DNA from 2 places in the Thermobacillus sp. genome. Region 2 is predicted to be linked to the other one. Evidence: riboswitches for the same ligand, from Rfam matches in the RefSeq annotation. Region 2 holds a riboswitch; the other holds the start of a gene.

Region 1 (8,961 bases), on a different contig from region 2:
CGGGCGCTGCGCGAGCAGGATGCGAACCGGCCCTGGCAGCGGCTGCGCCGCACCCTGCTGCTGCTTCTGCAGCTCATCGCGGCGGCGTGCCTCGTCTTCGCGCTGATGCGTCCGCACGTCATGGGGCAGGCCTCGTCCGCTGCGCCGGTCGTCATCGTCGTCGACCGTTCGGCCAGCATGACGGCGGCCGCGTCTCGCGGAAGCGGCGAAGCCGACGCCTTGGGCGAGGCGCTGCAAGCCGTCGCGGCCGCGGCGGAGGAGCTGCCGTCCTCCCGTCCGGTGACCCTGATCGCGGCGGGCGGCGAGCCGGAGTTGATCCTGCAGGACGAGACCGATCGGCGCAAGATCCGCCGCGCGTTGGAAGCGATCGGTCCGCACTACGGGCGCACGGACGAGGAAGCGGCGCTCACGCTGGCCGATGCGATGGTCCGGAACAAGGAAGGCGCCGAGCTGTGGCTGGCGACGGACGGCCGGATCCGCGCGGGCGGCGCAACGGTCGAGGCGTCCGCCATCCGCCTGTTCGCGGCGGGCAGGGACGGCGCCAATACGTCCATCGCCGCATTCGGCCTGCAAGCCGGAGCGGAATCGCATGCGGCTGCCGTGACGCTCATCCATTACGGCGCGCGCCCGGCGGAAGGCACGCTCGCGCTTGTGCCCGCCGGCGGCAAGGCGCCGGCGGCGGAGCGGACGTTCCGGCTGGAGCCCGGCGAGCAGCGCGTATTCGCCTTCGAAGGTTTGCCGGCGGCGGACTACTACCGCGCCGAACTGCGCACGGCGGATGATTACACGGCGGACAACGCGGCCTTCGCGTTCCCGGCTGCGGTTTCAGCGAGCCGGGCGCTGCTCGTCGGCGAACGCAGCCTGTTCCTCTCCGCTTCGCTCGGATTGGCGGGTGTCGACATCGTGCAGGCCGATCCGGCCCGCTTCGAACCCGACGATGAATCGGCGGCCGGCATCGACTGGATCGTCCTGTACGGAGCGGACGAACGGACGCTGGACTCGGCCGCCTGGCGCAGTCTGCTCGAATCCAGGCCGGTGTGGCGCATCTGGACCGCTTCATCGCCGCCCCGGGGCGGAACGGCAATCGAACCGGCGGACAACCGGGCCGACATCCGGCCGCATCCCGTCACGGCCCATATCACGTTGGCCGATACGCATATCGCGTGGATCGTGCAGGCCGATCCCGGCCCCGGCATGGAGCCGGTCGCCGTGTACGGCGGCGTGCCGGTGCTCTATGCCGGGACTGCGGACGGCCGCCCGCAGCTCGTCCTGGCGTTCGATCCCGCCGATTCCGACCTGCCGCTGCGGGCCGATTTCCCGATTCTGGCCGCGCAGGCGGCTGAATGGCTCGGCGGCGCCGCGAGCGGCCACCTTGGCCGGGCCGAAGCGAACGGCCGGATCGAAATCGGCGTAAGGAACGGCACGGTGCGGGCGGTGTGGGAGACGCTGGAGACGGCGCCCGTCCGGACGGCGGCCGCATCCGCCGTGGTCGAAGCGGAACGGAACGCGGACGGGGCAGTGGCCGCCGTGCAGACGGTGCCCGGCGTACCCGGGCTTTACCGCTTTGTCGAATACGATGCGGACGACCGGGTGCTGGGCGCCCGGCTGCTCGCCGTTCACGCGGCGGAAGCGGAAGGGATGTGGACGGGCGAACCGCTGACCGGAATCGGCCTTCCGGGAATCGGCGCGGAGACGGGCGATGCGGCGTCCGGAACGCCGGACGGCGCGGAAGAAGCGGCATCGGAACGATCGGACGGTGCCTTGGACGTCTGGATCGATCTCGCGCCGTACATCGCCGTTCTGCTGTTGCTGCTTCTGGCGGCGGAATGGGAGGTGTACCGGCGTGGGGCTGCATTTTGACCGGCCGTGGCTGCTGCTGCTCATCATCCCGGCTGCCGCGTGGCTGTTTTGGGCATGGAAGCGTACGCTTCGGCTGTCGGGGCCGCGCAAAGCCGCCGCATTTACGCTGCGTGCCGTCATCCTGCTGCTGCTCATCTCTGTCGCATCGGGCTTTGCACCGACGTTTCGCGACGATTACCGGGCGGTGGTCTTCGTCGCCGACCGCTCGGCGAGCGTTGCAGACGATGCGCGCATCGCCGGCTGGATCGGCGAGGCGCTCGACGGCAAGGACGACGGCGACCGGGCCGGCATCGTCTCGTTCGGCCGGACCGCGGCGGTGGAGCGGCCGCTCACGGCGGAAGGCGGCGCGCCCGCGCTGCGTGCGGGCATCGATCCCGCATATTCGAATGTGACCGACGGCCTGCGGCTGGCGGCGAGCATGCTTCCGGAAGGCGGACGAATTGTCCTGCTCACGGACGGCCGCAGCAATGCGGGCGATGCCATCCGCCAGAGCCGGCTGCTCAAGTCGCAGGGCATCGCCGTCGATGTCGTGCCGCTCGCCTCCAGAGCCGCGGACGACGCGGCGATCGAATCGCTCCAGGTGCCGGCCTCGGTCAGACTCGGCGAACGTTTCACGATCGAGCTGGAAGTCGCCAGCACCGCGGAAAGCGAGGCCGAGCTGAGGCTGTTCGAGAACGAGCGCGAGATCGCCCGCGAGACGGTTCGGCTGTCGCGCGGCATCAACCGCTATCTGTTTCAGAACATCGCCGGGTCCGCCGGGTTCAATCGCTATCGAGCCGAAATCTACATGCCGGGGGACCATCGGGCGCAGAACGACACGGCTTACGGATTCAGCCGGGTCGAAGGGCCGCCGCGCGTGCTCGTCGTCGAAGGCGAGCCGGGTTCGTCGGCCAACATCGCTTCGGCGCTCGAGGCGTCGCTCATCCCGTACGATCTGGCGTCGCCTGAACAGTTGTCCGTGGAACTTGCCGATTACGCGCGATATGATGCGATCGTGCTGAACAATGTGCCGGCGACGCGGCTGTCCGAGACGGTGATGGAGCGGCTGGCATCCGCCGTCGGTGATCTCGGCATCGGGCTCGTTGCCGCCGGAGGCGCGGACAGCTACGGCCTCGGCGGCTATTACGAGACGCCGCTCGAACGCGCGCTGCCGGTCTACATGGATTTGAAAGGGCGGCGGCAGATGCCGTCCCTCGGCCTCATCCTGGTCATCGACCGGTCGGGCAGCATGGACGGCGGCAAGCTGGAGCTGGCGAAGGAAGCGGCGCTGCGCGCGATCGGGCTGCTGCGCGACCCGGACACGGTCGGCGTCGTCGCGTTCGACGATTCCCCGTGGTGGGTCGTCGAACCGACGAAGCTGACGGATCGCGATGCGGTCACGGCAGCGGTGCAGGGGATACAGCCCGCGGGAGGCACCGACATCCATCCGGCCGTTGCCGCCGCGCTGGACCGGATGCTGGAGATTGAAGCCCAGCGCCGGCACATCATTCTGCTCACGGACGGCATGTCGGCGGGAAACAACGATTATAACGCATTGACGGCCGCGATGAATGAAGCGGGCATTACGATGTCGACGGTCGCCGTCGGCATGGACGCGGATACGGAGCTGCTGAAGCGGCTGGCCGACGCGGCGAAGGGACGGTATTATTACACCGCCGATCAAAGCACGATCCCGGCGATTTTCAGCCGGGAGACGGCGATGATGGCGCGGACTTACATCGTGGAGAACCGGTTCGTCCCCGCGATCGGGCAGGCCGGCGGCTGGCTGCCGCTGTTCTCGGCGGGCGTCCCCGCCGTTGACGCGTATGTGGCGACGACGCCCAAAGAGACGGCCGAGACGGTGCTCCTGTCCCCGGAAGGCGATCCGCTGCTGGCGCGCTGGTCGTTCGGAGCCGGCCGTTCGGTCGCCTGGACGAGCGACCTGATGGGCCAATGGTCAACGGAATGGACGTCCTGGCCGCAATTTCCCGACGTGCTGTCCGCATGGGTGAAATGGACGTTCCCGCAATTTTCGACCGACCCCTGGCTTGTGAAGGCAAGGCTGGAAGGCGGAGACGCGGAATTGACCATCACCGCCCAGGGCGCAGCCGGCACAAGCAATTTGACGGTGTCGCTGACGGGCGAAGACGGCAGCGCGGAGACGCTTCGGCCCGTCCCGGTTGCGCCCGGGGAATATGCCGTGCGGCTCCACAATGCCCGGCCGGGCGCGTATTTCATGCAGATCAGCGAAAGCGGGGATGCGGACGGCGCGCCTTCCGGCGGCTCGCTGGCGGGTTTCGTCATCCCGTATTCGCCCGAATTCCGGCTTGCCGGCGATGAAGAAGGGCGGGCGCTGCTCGAGGAGATCGCACAGGTGACGGGCGGGCGGATGCTGTCGCCGGAACAGCCCGGCGAGGTGTTCCGCATCGAACGGATTGCGGCGCGCGGGAAAGTCGACCTGACGCGGGGACTCCTCATCGCGGCGCTGCTGCTGTGGCTCGCCGACATCGCCGTGCGGCGGCTGTCGCTGCCGTGGAACAGGATCGCCGCCGCCCTGGCCGGCAGATTTGCCGTCCGGCAGGGGCCGGGCGCGGATGCGGCGGGTGCCGCCGCATGGTCGCGGCTCAAGGAACGGACCCGGAGCGCCGGCGAATTCTATGCGGGCGGCGGGATCAGGCCGAGGGGCCTTGAGCCGCGGAAGGCCGAAGACAAGCTTCCGGATGTCCGCATCGGCGGGACAGACGGCACGGATACTGCCCGTGCCGGTCCAAGCGCAACCGGATCGGCCCCTTCCAACGGTTCGCATTCCGTTCTCCTGGACGCCGGCAGCCCGGATTCCGGGGGCGCAGCCGGGTCTCCGATGGAGCGTCTGCTCGCAGCAAAGCGGCGCGGAAGCAGATAATGCCCGGCTGCGCGGCCGGACGTCCGTTCCCGGCGCTGGACATCGGCTTCCCGGAGGCGTACAATGCTTGGAGCGGTATGATTCGATGCGGAGGAGGCGGACGGCGATGGATTGGGTGAGCCGCATAGCGGAAGAGCGCATCCGGGAAGCGATCGAGCGGGGGGAGCTCCGCAATCTGCCGGGCGAAGGCAAGCCGCTTGAGATCGAGGATCTGTCGCATGTGCCGGAGGATCTCCGCACGGCTTATATCATGATGCGCAACGCCGGTATCGTGCCGGAGGAAGTGCAGCTCGCGAAAGAGACCGTCACGCTTGCGGATCTGCTCCGCATGTGCCGGACGGACGAAGAGCGCGCCGACATTCGCAAGAAGCTGAACGAGCGGCGGCTCAGGCTCCGCCTGCTCATGGAGCAGCGCGGCTGGTACGGAGCCGCGGCATGGGACACGTACGGCGAACGGATCGAGAAGCGGCTCGGAGGTGACGAAGCATGAGCATTGAAGTATGGACGGCCGAAGAATTGGCCGAACGGCTCGCCAAGGGAGAGCCGGTCAACCTGATCGACGTCCGGGAGCGGGAGGAATGGCAGGCCGGCCATATCGCCGAAGCGCGGCTGATCCCGCTGTCCGAATTTCTGGACCGGATGGATGAACTCGAGCCGGAACGCGAAGGCCCGCTCGTCTTCATCTGCAAGGGCGGCGTGCGGAGCGCGCGCGTGTGCGAATATCTCGCGCAGTTCGGCTACGATGTCGTCAACGTGGAAGACGGCATGGCCGCCTGGCCGGGCGAAGTGGTCACCGGCGACTGACGCGCCGCTATGGACAACCTTTCCGGTTCATGCTATAGTCGGAAACGGACAATTGCATATTGCGGATACGGGTGCCAGGCCGCCGCGCCCTGAGCGGAGGCCGGCTTAATAGGGAAGACCGGTGAGAATCCGGCACGGACCCGCCACTGTGAGAAGCGCGCAGGCGCTCAATGCCTTGCGCAAGCGAACGCCATCCATGTCACTGGGAGACCGGGAAGACGGCGTTCGTGCACTTCGAGTCAGGAGACCTGCCCGTTATCCTTGCCAGACGCTGCCTACGTGGTCTTAGGAGGTGTTGGATGATGGATCGAAGCCGCCTTTTGTCGGGTTTGCCGCCCGATCAGCCGGACGGCTTCGAACAGTCGACGCTTGCATGAGCATTTCCGGGAACGTCAGGCCGGGGATGCTTTTTTTGCTAGCTGAAGGCCTCATGCATCACATTCTTTTCGGACAGGAGCAATGAACGACATGACACGAAATGCGGACATTCATCACAATTGGACAAAATATGCGGCATGGTTCGCGGCGCTACTGCTGTTCGCGATGCTGCTTGCATCTTGCGGTTCAAACGACGGCTCGAACAGCGGCTCAAGCGGCGGTGACCATGCCGGTCAGCAAACGGCGGATGACGGCGGCAGCCCGGCAAATGCGGACGCGGCCGGAAGCGAAGCCGATTCCGGGGAACACGCGGCGGCGGATGCCGGCAAAGAGACGGTCTATCCGCTCACCGTCACCGACAAGACGGGCACCGCGATTACGCTGGAGCGGGCGCCGGAGCGCGTCGTCATGCTCGGGCCGAGCGATACGGAAATCGTCTTCGCGATCGGTGCGGGGAGCCTTGCGGTCGGCGCGGACGAGTACAGCAATTATCCGCCCGAAGCGGCCGAGTTGCCGCGCGTCGGCGACATGAACACGAACATCGAAGCAGTGGCGTCGCTGAATCCGGATCTGGTGCTCGGTAGCGCGAGCATGAACGCGGCCGCGGTCGACGCGCTGCGGCAGCTCGGCATCACCGTGTACGCATCTGATCCGCAGACGCTGGAGGAGACGATCGCGCATATCGAACAAGTCGGCGTCCTGCTGAACCATCAGGCCGGAGCGGAAGCCGTCGCCGCCGAGATGCGCGCGGCCATCCAATACGTTGCGGACAAAGTCAAAGATGCGGAGCCGCTCAGCGTCTATCTCGAGTTTTCGCCGGGGTGGACCGTCGGTTCCGGAACGTTTCTCGACGAACTCGTGAAGCTGGCCGGCGGCGTCAATATCTCTGCCGATCAATCGGGATGGTTCGAGGTCGATTCGGAAGCGGTCATCCAGCGGAATCCCGAAGTCATCATTTATCCGGAAATCGAAGGCGTGGACCTTCTCGGCGAGATCCTGTCCCGTCCGGGCTGGGATCAGATCGAAGCGGTGAAGAACGACCGCGTGCATGCGGTGACGAACGATCCGCTCGTGCGCGTCGGCCCGCGGCTGACGGACGGCCTCAAAGAAATCGCCGCCGCGATTCATCCGGACCTGTTCCCGTGATGAAGCCATGAAACTCCCGCTGCGCGTTGCGGCATGGTCAGGGGCGGCGCTCATGCTCCTGACGGTTTCCGTTGTATGGTCGCTTTCCATCGGCTCGGCGGGAATGCCGGTCGCCAAGGTGTGGTCGATTCTCATCCATCAGCTGCCGTTTTTCAGAAGTTCCGAACCGGACTGGACGCCGCTGGAGGAAGCAATCGTGACGCAGGTCCGGCTGTCCCGCATCGTCCTGGCGGTGCTTGTCGGCGCATGTCTCGGCATGGCGGGAGCGGGGTTTCAGGGCGTGCTCCGCAATCCGCTGGCCGATCCTTATACGCTCGGCGTCGCCTCCGGCAGCTCGGTCGGCGCGGCGCTCGTCATGACGTTCGGGCTGCAGGCGATGATCGGCATGTGGACGGTTCCGGCCGCCGCGTTCGTTTCCGGACTGCTCACCGTGCTGATGGTGTTCGTGTTTGCGCGTTCGAACGGACAGATGGCGGTGGAAACGCTCATTTTGACGGGCGTCATCTTTCAGGCATTTCTCGGCGCGTTCGTCTCGCTCATGATCTCGATGTCCGACGACGAAGTGAACCGGATCCTGTTCTGGGTGCTCGGCAGCCTGTCGAAAAGAACGTGGGACCACGCGCTTCTCGTCCTGCCGTTCGCGGCCGCGGGACTGCCGGTCATCGCCGCCTTCGCTTCGGCGATGAACCTGATGACGCTCGGCGAGCGGCATGCCGCCCATCTCGGCGTGAATGTCGAGCGGACGAAACTGTTCGTCCTGCTCGCCTCGACGCTCGTGACCGCCGCCGCCGTCTCGGTAAGCGGCGTCGTCGGCTTCGTCGGGCTCGTCGTGCCGCATCTGATCCGGCTGCTCGTCGGACCGGACTACCGGCTCATCGTGCCGCTCTCCGTCATCGGCGGCGGCATCTATGTCGTATGGGCCGACACGCTGGCGCGCACGGCGCTCAGTCCGAAGGAAATCCCGCTCGGCGTGCTCACCGCGCTGGTCGGCGCTCCGTTTTTCGCCTGGTTGCTGAAGCGTCGCAAAGCCGGATTGGGGAGGGGTGACGCATGATCGAAGTGGACGGCCTGACGATCGACGCAGACGGGCGGCGCATACTGGACAACATCACATTCCGGCTGGAAGCGGGCGGCCTGTACGGCATCATCGGCCCGAACGGCGCCGGCAAATCTTCGCTGCTCGCCGCGATCTCCGGCGTCAGGCGATTCGACGCCGGCTCCGTGCGGCTGTTCGGCCGTCCGGTCGCATCCTGGCCGCGCAGGGCGCTGGCCCGCCGCCTTGCCGTCTTGCAGCAGGAACCGCTGCCCGGGACGGCGTTCACCGTGCGCGAAGTGGCCTCGATGGGGCGTTATCCTTACCAGAACTGGTTCGGCGCCCGGGATGAAAAAGGCGAGGCTTTGATTGACCGCGTGCTGGAGACGCTCGGACTGTCGGCTTTTGCGAACCGCCGGCTTGATGCGCTGAGCGGCGGGGAGAGGCAGCGCGTCGCGCTGGCGAAAGTGATGGTGCAGGATCCGGAGCTGCTTATGCTGGATGAGCCGACGACGTATCTCGACATCGGATACCAGATTCAACTGCTCGATCTTGTGCGGGTCTGGCAGCGGTCCGGCGGCCGGACGGTCGTGGCGGTGCTGCACGATCTGAATCTGGCGGCACAATATTGCGACCGGCTGCTCGTCATGCACGAAGGACGGCTGGCGGCGGACGGCCCGCCGTCTGCGGTGCTGACATTCGAGACGATCCGGCGCGTGTTCGGCGTCGAGCCGGTCTTGCTGCCGCACCCGGAAAGCGGCGTGCCCCAGTTGCTGCTGCAGCCCGGAAGGCGGGAGATCGGGCCGGCGGCACTCCGGGATGCGGCCGCGCCGTCCGGGATCGTCCGTCCGTAGCCGGA
Region 2 (8,961 bases):
CGCGGGCAGGGCGTAGATGAACGAGCCGTCCGGGCTGGCCGCCTGCTGCCAGTTCCACGCCAGATACCGCCCGGCGAGCGGCTCGGATGCGAGTTCCCGCAGATTGTAGAAGTAGGACGGGAACCGTTTGAAGCGTTCCATGTAGCTGAGGTCGATCATGACGACATCCGGCGCGCCGTAGCCGGCCGCAAACGCGGTCTGGAGATTGGCGTGCAGATCCTGGGAGTCGAACCGGACGATCTCGACCTGCACGTCGTCATGCTCCTCGTTATACTGTGAAATGAACGGCTCGTAGCCGGAACCGGGCCACAGCCAGATGACGAGCGGGTCCGGCCCCTGGTCCGCGCCGCGGGCGCCGTGGCTGACGATCATGCCGCCCTCCGCGCATGAGGCGAGGACGAGCAGCGCGGCCAGCGCGAGGAGCGGCCATGTCCGGCGCGGTCCGCCGCGTCTGGGTTGTCCATGCGGTGTCATCTCACGGCACCTCCTTGCCGCTGCCGGCGTCCGGATCGATCGGAATGCGGATCGTCACGCGCAGGCCGCCCCATTCGTTGCCGGACAAGGTGATCCCGTAGCTGCGGCCATAGATGTATTGGATTCTCTCCTGCAGATTCGGCAGACCGATGCCGGTGTGCAGCGGCTTGTTCCGCTGCGGCGCGTCTTCGGACAAAATCTCCTTCATCTCGCGTTCGCTCATGCCGATGCCGTTGTCGTCCACGGTCAGCACCATGTCCCGCCCGTCGCGCTGAATGCGGATGCGGATTTTCCATTGATCCCGCTTGACGCCTTCCAGCCCGTGGGTCATCGCGTTCTCGACGATCGGCTGCAGGAGCAGCTTCATGCACCGGCAATCGAGCAGTTCCTCGTCGATGTCCAGCTCGACATCGAGCCGCTCGCCGTAGCGGTATTTCTGCAGGGTGATGTACCGTCTGAGCTGGGCGACGTCCTCGCGGACCGTCGTCATCTCCGAGCCCGGCTGGATGCTGTAGCGCAAGAGCTCGCTGAGCAGCTGCACCATCTCGGCGGCCGCCGCGGCGTCGCGCTTGCCTTCCAGCGTCCAGTAGATCGTGTTCAGCGTATTGTACAGGAAGTGCGGGCGGAACTGGGCGCGCAGCGCGACGAACTGCGCCTGCCGCTCGCTGACCTGCTTGTCCGTCAGATCGCGGATCGTCTGCTGCAGCCGCGCGAGCATGCGGTTGAAGCTGTCATACAGCCCCGACACTTCCGCATTCCAGAGCTGGCGCTTCACCGGCAGCAGATGGCCTTCGTCGATCCGCTCGATCCGTTTCGCCAGGAAGCGAATCGGTCTGACGAGCGTCCAGGAATAGAAGGTGATGAACAGAATGCCGACGGACAGACCGACGATGCTGATCCAGAGGATGGTGCGCTGCAGGCGCGACACGCCCTCGTACACTTCGCTGCGGTCGATGTAGGCCAGCACCGTCCAGCCGCTGTATTCGGAATACGCATAGGAGATGTAGGCGGGCCCGTCTTCCGTGTTCAGCGTAATCATGTCGCTCGGCACTTTGCGCACCTGCTCCAGCAGCACGCTCGGCGCAGGCGTGCCCACGTCGTCCCATACGGTCGAATAGACGACGCGGCCGAATGAGTCGACAACCTGGACTTTGCCGCTCTTGCCGAGGTTCATCTGTCCGATCGTCTTCTGCAGCGTGATCGCGGGGTAGGCGAAGACGATCGTGCCGATGTTCTCGAGCGTCTCGATGTTGTTGAGGCTCCGCGCGCCGATCACGGCCGGCTGGGCGCCGCCCACCCAGACGAGTCCGGAGAACCAGAGCATGCGTCCCTTGTACTGTTCCATTTCGTCGTACCAGGGCTGTTTCTGCACGGCTTCAAGCGACCGCCAGAGGAAGTCCATGGAAGAGTTGGCCAGGTAGCTGGATCCGTACCGGTCAAGGATCATGATATTCGATTCGTGTCCGCTCGTCCGGTTGCTCGCGTTCATGACGCGGATCAGCTCTTCGTTGTAGCTCCCCGGATTCGTGCGGGCGGACAAATGTTTCTGCACGACCTCGTTGAACGCCAGCACCTGCGTCATTTTGTCATATTCGATCAGATTGGCGTCCAGCTTGCCGCTCAGATGGGTGATGGAGTCCAGCAGCAGCCTGGCGGTCTGATTCAACGACGAGCGCGACGTCTGCACGTAGGTCACCGTTGCCGTCGCCGACATGACGAAGAGCAGAATCGCCGTGAAACCGATCGTGAGCTGCGCCAGAATGGACGGTTTGCGTTTCAATGCCATTCTCCCTTTCGGCTGCGGAAAGCCTGATGACAGGCGGGCCGGAGAATGCTTGCGGCTGTTGCATCACTTCCATTATAGTGAACCTGTATAAGGCTGCCAGACCATGGCGATTCGAAATCTTGGAGATTTTTCAGTTTTTTTGACGACATTTAAGGTTTTCAGCACCATCGTTGCCCGAATCTGCCCGGGATATTCGAGCGGCCCACGGAAGGAATGAACACCATGCGACAGGATTCCTGGATTTCGGTTGATGTCAAACAAGTCGAACACCTGGAGCTCCCCGAAGGCTTCCTGCCGCTGCTTGTCGGCACGGTGCTCCGATTCTACGGCGAACGTCTCTGCTTCGGGGGCTATCCGGCCGACCGGCCGTTCTTCCTGGCGGCCTATTTCCTGCCGACGGCGACGATCTATACGTCCGTGCTGGTCGATCCGGAGCAGCTTCTCGAGGATATGCACGATGACGCGATCGAATACGGCCGGGATGAGCCGATGGTGGCGGACAGCGGCTTTGTGCTCAGCGCGACGGTGACGAACGAGATCGTCGCGGAGCCGGGAATGATCGGCTGCCGGACGATGGTCGTGCTGGACTCCCATTTCGAGGGCGCACAGGTGCTGCGGGGCGTCAGGCCCTAAGACCGGTGCGCCCGTCCGGGAAGCCGCCGGAGCGGGATCACGCCGGAGCGGCGACCGGATTCGTCAGCTCGCCGATGCCGTCGACCGCGCACGTGACGACATCGCCGTCGCCGACCCAGTCGGCGCCCGCCGGCGTGCCGGTCAGGATGACATCGCCGGGCTGCAGGGTCATGAAGCGGCTGATGTAAGCGATCTGCCGGTCGACCGGCATGATGATTTCGTCCATCGCGCCGTCCTGCTTCGGCACGCCGTTCACCGAGGCGCGGATGCGCGCCGTGCGCCAGTCGAACGCCGTGTCGATGACCGGCCCGAGCGGGCAGAACGAATCGAACGCCTTGCCGATCGTCCAATGGCCTTCGGGGTGGAAAAAGTCCAGCGCGCTGACATCGTTCGCGACGGTGCAGCCGAAGATGACGCCGTCCGCATCCTCCGGACGAATCCGGCGTGCGGTCCGCCCGATGACGACCGCCACCTCGGACTCGAACTTCACCCGATTCGCCCCGTCCGGCAGCATGATCGGATCGCCGGGACCGATCACGGTGCCGAGCGGTTTGAAGAACAGGATCGGCATGTCGGGTTCGGGCGGTTTCGGCTCGCCCGCAGCGGCGAAGTTTTTGCCGATGCCGATGATATGGCGCGGCATGACCGGCGCGAGCAGGCGGACGTCCGCAAGCCCGAACCGCCGGCCGGTGAACGCGGGCGGGTCGAACAGTCCGCCGGACAGTTCCCGCAGCCAGCCGTCTTCCAGAATGCCGCGGCGGGCGGGGGATTCCGGTTCCGCCAGCGGGATGAAGCGCGCGATTTTCATGATCAGTCCCTCTCCTTGTGCCTCAATTTTTCCGTCCGGATCAAAAATGCCTCCAAATTACCGCCGTTTCGACAACTGTGAGTGATTCCGCCGCATCCGGCTCTCCTGTGAGCGCTTTCGCCCATGTCTCTACTCTACCAGAATGCGCGGCCGCAACCAAATCCGGACTTCCCGGCGGGAGGCCTTGATCCTGAAGGTTCGGGAACTGAGCGGCGCGGACAGAGATGGCGAGAGCGGTGCCGACGGCGGGACACGAGAGGCCCTCCGGATGTCTGCGCAATGGAACTCCGGAGGGCCGCTGAGCAGCCTATACGATTGCAAAAACCGCAGCCAATGCCAGACTTGCGGCTGCGGCCAACACCGTGCCGACAACAAAACCTCTGAAATGAAAACGATAGTTCCTGTATTCGGCCATGCCTTCCGTTCCTTCAATGACCAGAAACTTCGGCGTGACGGTGCAGAACAGCAGCCAGTCGAGGACGAGCCAGTCGACCGCGTTGAACACGGTCATGATGCCGAACGCGTTGAGGAAGGCGGTCGGAAACGCGATGTCCCCGCCGAGCGACCGCTCGAGCAGCCAGGTGGAGACCGCCGGAACGCCGATGAGCACGAGCAGAAAGCAAGCGCCGATGATGCGGGTTGTCCGCTGTTCCGAAGCGGTCTTCGCGCCGGCCGCCCGCTGAATGCCCTCGGGGTACGACTGCAGCAGCAGCCGGGGATTGGCGTACAGCGTTCCCACGATCATCGCCGACAGCACGATCGACAACGCCAGCCCGTACAGGAGGATGGACATTCCCAGCGTCAAGGCAAGTCATCCCTTCCTTCGCGTACACAGCGCCCATGCTTAAACCGGTTTCCATATTCTTTCATCTTGTTTCAGTCGATTTCCTGCAAAGGCGTTCCATATCAACCCTGAAGCTCGGCCCGGACCTCGGCCGCGGCTTGCACCATATGGCGCAGGCTGGCCCACGTTTCGGCTTCGCCGCGCGTCTTCAGCCCGCAGTCCGGATTGATCCACAGGCGGGCGGGGCCGATGGCGCGGACCATCTTGCGGATGGCCGCTTTCAGCTCCTCCACATCCGGGATGCGGGGGGAGTGGATATCGTAGACGCCCGGTCCTGCCCCCGGACGAAAACCGCTCGCCCGCAGCGTCTCGACGAGTTCAAGATCGGATCTCGATGCTTCGAAGGAGATGACATCCGCGTCCATCGCTTCGATCTCCCGGATCATGTCTTCGAACCGGCTGTAGCACATATGGGTGTGAATCTGTGTCTCGGACCGCACACCGCTGTGCACGAGCCGGAAGGCCGGGATCGCCCAGCTCAGGTATTGCGCGTGCCAGTCGGACCGCCTGAGCGGCAGTTTCTCCCGGAGCGCCGCTTCGTCGATCTGGATGATCCCGATGCCATGGGCTTCGAGATCCAGTACTTCGTCGCGGATGGCGAGGGCGATCTGGAAGGCGATCTCCTTCGGCGGGAGGTCTTCCCGCGGGAACGACCAGTTCAGCATCGTCACGGGCCCGGTCAGCATCCCCTTGACCGGCCGGTCCGTCAGCCCGTCGGCAAAGACGGCGTGCTCGACGGTAATCGGCCGGGACCGGCGGACGTCGCCCCAGATGATCGGCGGCTTGACGCACCGCGTGCCGTAGGACTGCACCCAGCCGTTTGTCGTGAAGACGAAGCCGTCCAGACACTCGCCGAAATATTCGACCATGTCGCTTCGCTCGAACTCGCCGTGGACGAGCACGTCGAGGCCGATCTCCTCCTGGCGTCTGACGCAGTCCGCGATCTTGTCGAAAATAAACCGCCTGTACGCCTCCTCCGGCACTTCTCCCTTCCGGTACGCCGCACGAATCGCCCGCACATCCGGCGTCTGCGGGAACGACCCGATCGTGGTGGTCGGAAGCAAAGGCAGCTTCAGCTTGTCCCGCTGGATCGCTTCCCGTTCCGGCAAGGCGGGCAGACGGGTGAAGTCGCGCTCCGTCAGGGCGGCGACTCTCGCCCGGACCGCTTCGTCCGGCTTGCAGCGAGGACCCGCAAGCAGCGCCTCGTTGCGCTTGTACGCCTCTTCCTTCGTCGGATTCGGGCTGTCCAGGAGCCGCTTCAGTTCCGCCAGCTCCCGCAGCTTCTCCTCCGCGAAGGCAAAATGGCGCGTATAGTCCTGCGGCAACCGCGTCTCATGCTTGACCGAATACGGCACGTGCAGCAGCGAACAGGACGGGCCGATGACGACATCCCGCGCATAACGGCGGATTTCCCGCACCGTCCGCAGCGTGTCGGCATAACGGTTTCGCCAGATGTTCCGGCCGCTTACGACCCCTGCGAACAGCGTCTTGTTCTCCGTGAAACCGTGTTTCTGCAGGAGCACCAGGCTTTGCACGCCTTCCACGAAGTCAAGCCCGATGCCGTCGAAGGGCAGCGTCTGCAGTTCTTCATAGCAGTCGCGGACATCGCCGAAGTACGTCTGGACGAGCACCTTCACGCTGTGCTTCCCGGACAGGATCGGCCGGTACAGCTCCGCAAGCAGCCGGATGTCCTCCGTCGTCAAATCCGTCACCAGCCACGGCTCATCGAGCTGAACCCACCGGGCGCCCAGTTCCCCCAGCCGCTGAAGGACATCCTGATAGGCCCGGACGATGTCGGCGAGGACATGTTCCGCCCGCCTGCGCCCGGTGAACCGCGCCAGCTTGAGCAGGGTGAAGGCGCCGACAAGCGCCGGCCGGGTCTCGATGCCGAGCCGCCTTGCTTCCTCGTATTCATCGAAGATTTTGCTTCCGGCGATCCGGATTTCCGCGGAATCTTCGATTTCGGGCACGAGATAATGATAGTTGGTGTTGAACCATTTCCTCATCGCCAGCGCCTTCACGTCGCCCCGCGGCCCCTGATAGCCCCTCGCCATCGCGAAGTACGTCTCGAGCTCATCAAGCCCCAGCGCGCGGTAGCGCTCCGGAACGAGATTGAACAGGACGGCCGTGTCGAGCACATGGTCGTAGAAGGAGAAGTCGTTGGAAGGGATGTGATCGATCCCGCTGTCCTTCTGCACTTGCCAATGCGCACTTCGGAGGCCGGCGGCGGTCCGGTTCAGCTCCCCGGCGCCGATTTCTCCCCTGAAATAGTTCTCAACGGCAAACTTCAGTTCCCTCGAGGCTCCGATTCTCGGATATCCGATGATCGATGTCTGCATCCCCATCACTCCCGATTTCGTCTTTGCTTCAGATTATGGAAGACCGGACGAGGTATCGGGTAATACGCGGTTTCTATCGCGTTCGATAGTTTTTTTCTATGGAGCCGAAGCGTGCCCCGAAATGGCCGGAACGCCGTGGAATCAATATATTGGAGGTGAATTGATCCCGAAACACTATATCTTGTACCTCGGCAAAACTTGTGTTAGGATGGACTCATCTCGCACAACCACATATTGCTTGTTTCGGACAGGCACCGCGAAGGCGGTTTAATAGGGAAGCCGGTGCGAATCCGGCGCTGTCCCCGCAACTGTAACGCGGACGAACGTTCACATCCACTGTGCGCTTTCGCGCATGGGAAGGGAACGGGAGGATGAGGCGGAGCCAGGAGACCTGCCTGACCGAAACGTGGTTTCCTTTCTCCGGGGATTGAGAACAGGAACGGCCGGCGCATGCGGAGGATGGAGCGGTTTTGCCGCGGCAGGGCTTCCGCGCCATGCGCTTGTCGTCAGCAGGCATCCTCGGGGGAGAGGGTGCTTTTTTTCATCCAATCGAACCGCACAAGGGAGGAACCCGCCATGAAACTGTACACGAAAACCGTCTGCCCGCGGTGCATCTGGATCAAATCCGAGGCGCAGCGCTCCGGCAAGGAAGTGGAGATCATCAACATCGACCATGACGAAGCGGCGCGGGAGCGCCTGATCAGCGCAGGCATCAAGACCGTGCCGGCGCTCGAGGCGGACGGCGAGTTCTGGACGAGCACCGAAGAGATGCTGGAGCGGCTGGGGGGCGCGGACGGATGATCGCTTACGCCAGCCGGACGGGCAATGTCCGCTACATCGTCGCGCAGCTGGGGCTGCCGGGAATCGAGATCGGCGAGGATACGACGGTCGCGGAGCCGTTCCTGCTGCTGACCTACACCGACGGATTGGGGCAGGTGCCGGAGGTCGTGCAGCGATTCATGGAGCGCAGCGGCGCGCATTGCCGGGGCGTGGCCGTCAGCGGCAACCGCAACTTCGGGCATGTCCATTTCGGCAGAGCCGGGGATGCGATCGCGGCGCGGTGGAACGTGCCGCTGGTGCGCAAGCTGGAATTGCGCGGATTCAGGCAGGATTACGAAGCGATCCGGCAATTTTACCTGGAACGGATCGGGAAGGGGAGCCGGCATGAAATCGTATTTGCGAATTAACAACGAAGTGCTGCACCACTACAACCGCACGGGGCGGCTGGATCTGGCGAAGGACCGGGAAGCGGCGAGGCGTTATTTTCTCGAGCATGTGAACGTCAAGATGCGCTACTTCATCGATGTGGACGAGAAAATCCGCTACCTCGTCGACGAGGGCTACTATGAGCGGGAATTCCTCGAGCAGTACGACAAGGCGTTCATCGAGAAGCTGTTCGAGCGGGCGTACAGCTATCATTTCCGGTTCCCGTCGTTCATGAGCGCGAGCAAGTTCTATGACAGCTATGCGATGAAGAGCCGGGACGGCGCCGAAATATTGGAAAAATACGAGGACCGCATCGTCATCATCGCCCTCTACCTGGCGCGCGGCGACAAGGAGCTGGCGGAGCGGGCGGTCGACGCGATGATGACCGCCTACCAGCCGGCGACGCCGACGGCGCTGAACAGCGGCAAGCGGGCCCGCGGCGAGCTGGTGAGCTGCTTCAAGCTGTCGATGGACGACTCGATGAACAGCATCGCCGCGAACATCGGCTATTGCCTGGAACTGTCCCGCCTCGGAGGGGGCGTCGGCGTCAACCTGACAGACATCCGTCCGCTCGGCGATCCGATCAAGGGCATCTTAAGCCGCGCCAGCGGCGTCATGCCCGTGGCGAAGCTGCTCGAGAACGCCTTCTCCTATTCGAACCAGCTCGGGCAGCGCAACGGATCGGGCGTCGTCTATCTGAACATTTTCCACGCCGACATCGAGAGCCTCATCTCCGCGAAGAAGCCGAACGCCGACGAGAAGATCCGCCTGGCGACGCTGTCCACGGGCATCATCGTGCCGAATATTTTCTTCGAGCTGATGAAGCGGGACAAGGACATCGTCCTGTTCAGCCCGTACGACATTTACCGGG

What was found. A riboswitch is a leader RNA that binds a small molecule or an ion and turns the genes downstream of it on or off. The one in region 2 is predicted to bind cobalamin.
Region 1: it holds a riboswitch for cobalamin, as region 2 does, so the genes downstream of both, C6W55_RS11870 (ABC transporter substrate-binding protein) here and C6W55_RS16095 (glutaredoxin family protein) in region 2, are expected to answer to the same signal.

What each region holds. Positions count from the first base shown of each region.
Region 1 is NZ_QEWA01000041.1:49,274-58,234, reverse strand. Features, by position in the region: gene C6W55_RS11890 (vWA domain-containing protein) at 1-1,860, shown strand, start outside; gene C6W55_RS11885 (VWA domain-containing protein) at 1,844-4,741, shown strand; gene C6W55_RS11880 (DnaJ family domain-containing protein) at 4,848-5,231, shown strand; gene C6W55_RS11875 (rhodanese-like domain-containing protein) at 5,228-5,545, shown strand; cobalamin riboswitch at 5,598-5,815, shown strand; gene C6W55_RS11870 (ABC transporter substrate-binding protein) at 6,014-7,069, shown strand; gene C6W55_RS11865 (FecCD family ABC transporter permease) at 7,077-8,123, shown strand; gene C6W55_RS11860 (heme ABC transporter ATP-binding protein) at 8,120-8,956, shown strand.
Region 2 is NZ_QEWA01000056.1:33,517-42,477, forward strand. Features, by position in the region: gene C6W55_RS16065 (ABC transporter substrate-binding protein) at 1-474, opposite strand, end outside; gene C6W55_RS16070 (sensor histidine kinase) at 476-2,254, opposite strand; gene C6W55_RS16075 (hypothetical protein) at 2,483-2,893, shown strand; gene C6W55_RS16080 (fumarylacetoacetate hydrolase family protein) at 2,931-3,701, opposite strand; gene C6W55_RS16085 (hypothetical protein) at 4,009-4,506, opposite strand; gene metE (5-methyltetrahydropteroyltriglutamate--homocysteine S-methyltransferase) at 4,608-6,884, opposite strand; cobalamin riboswitch at 7,117-7,297, shown strand; gene C6W55_RS16095 (glutaredoxin family protein) at 7,461-7,685, shown strand; gene nrdI (class Ib ribonucleoside-diphosphate reductase assembly flavoprotein NrdI) at 7,682-8,071, shown strand; gene nrdE (class 1b ribonucleoside-diphosphate reductase subunit alpha) at 8,049-8,961, shown strand, end outside.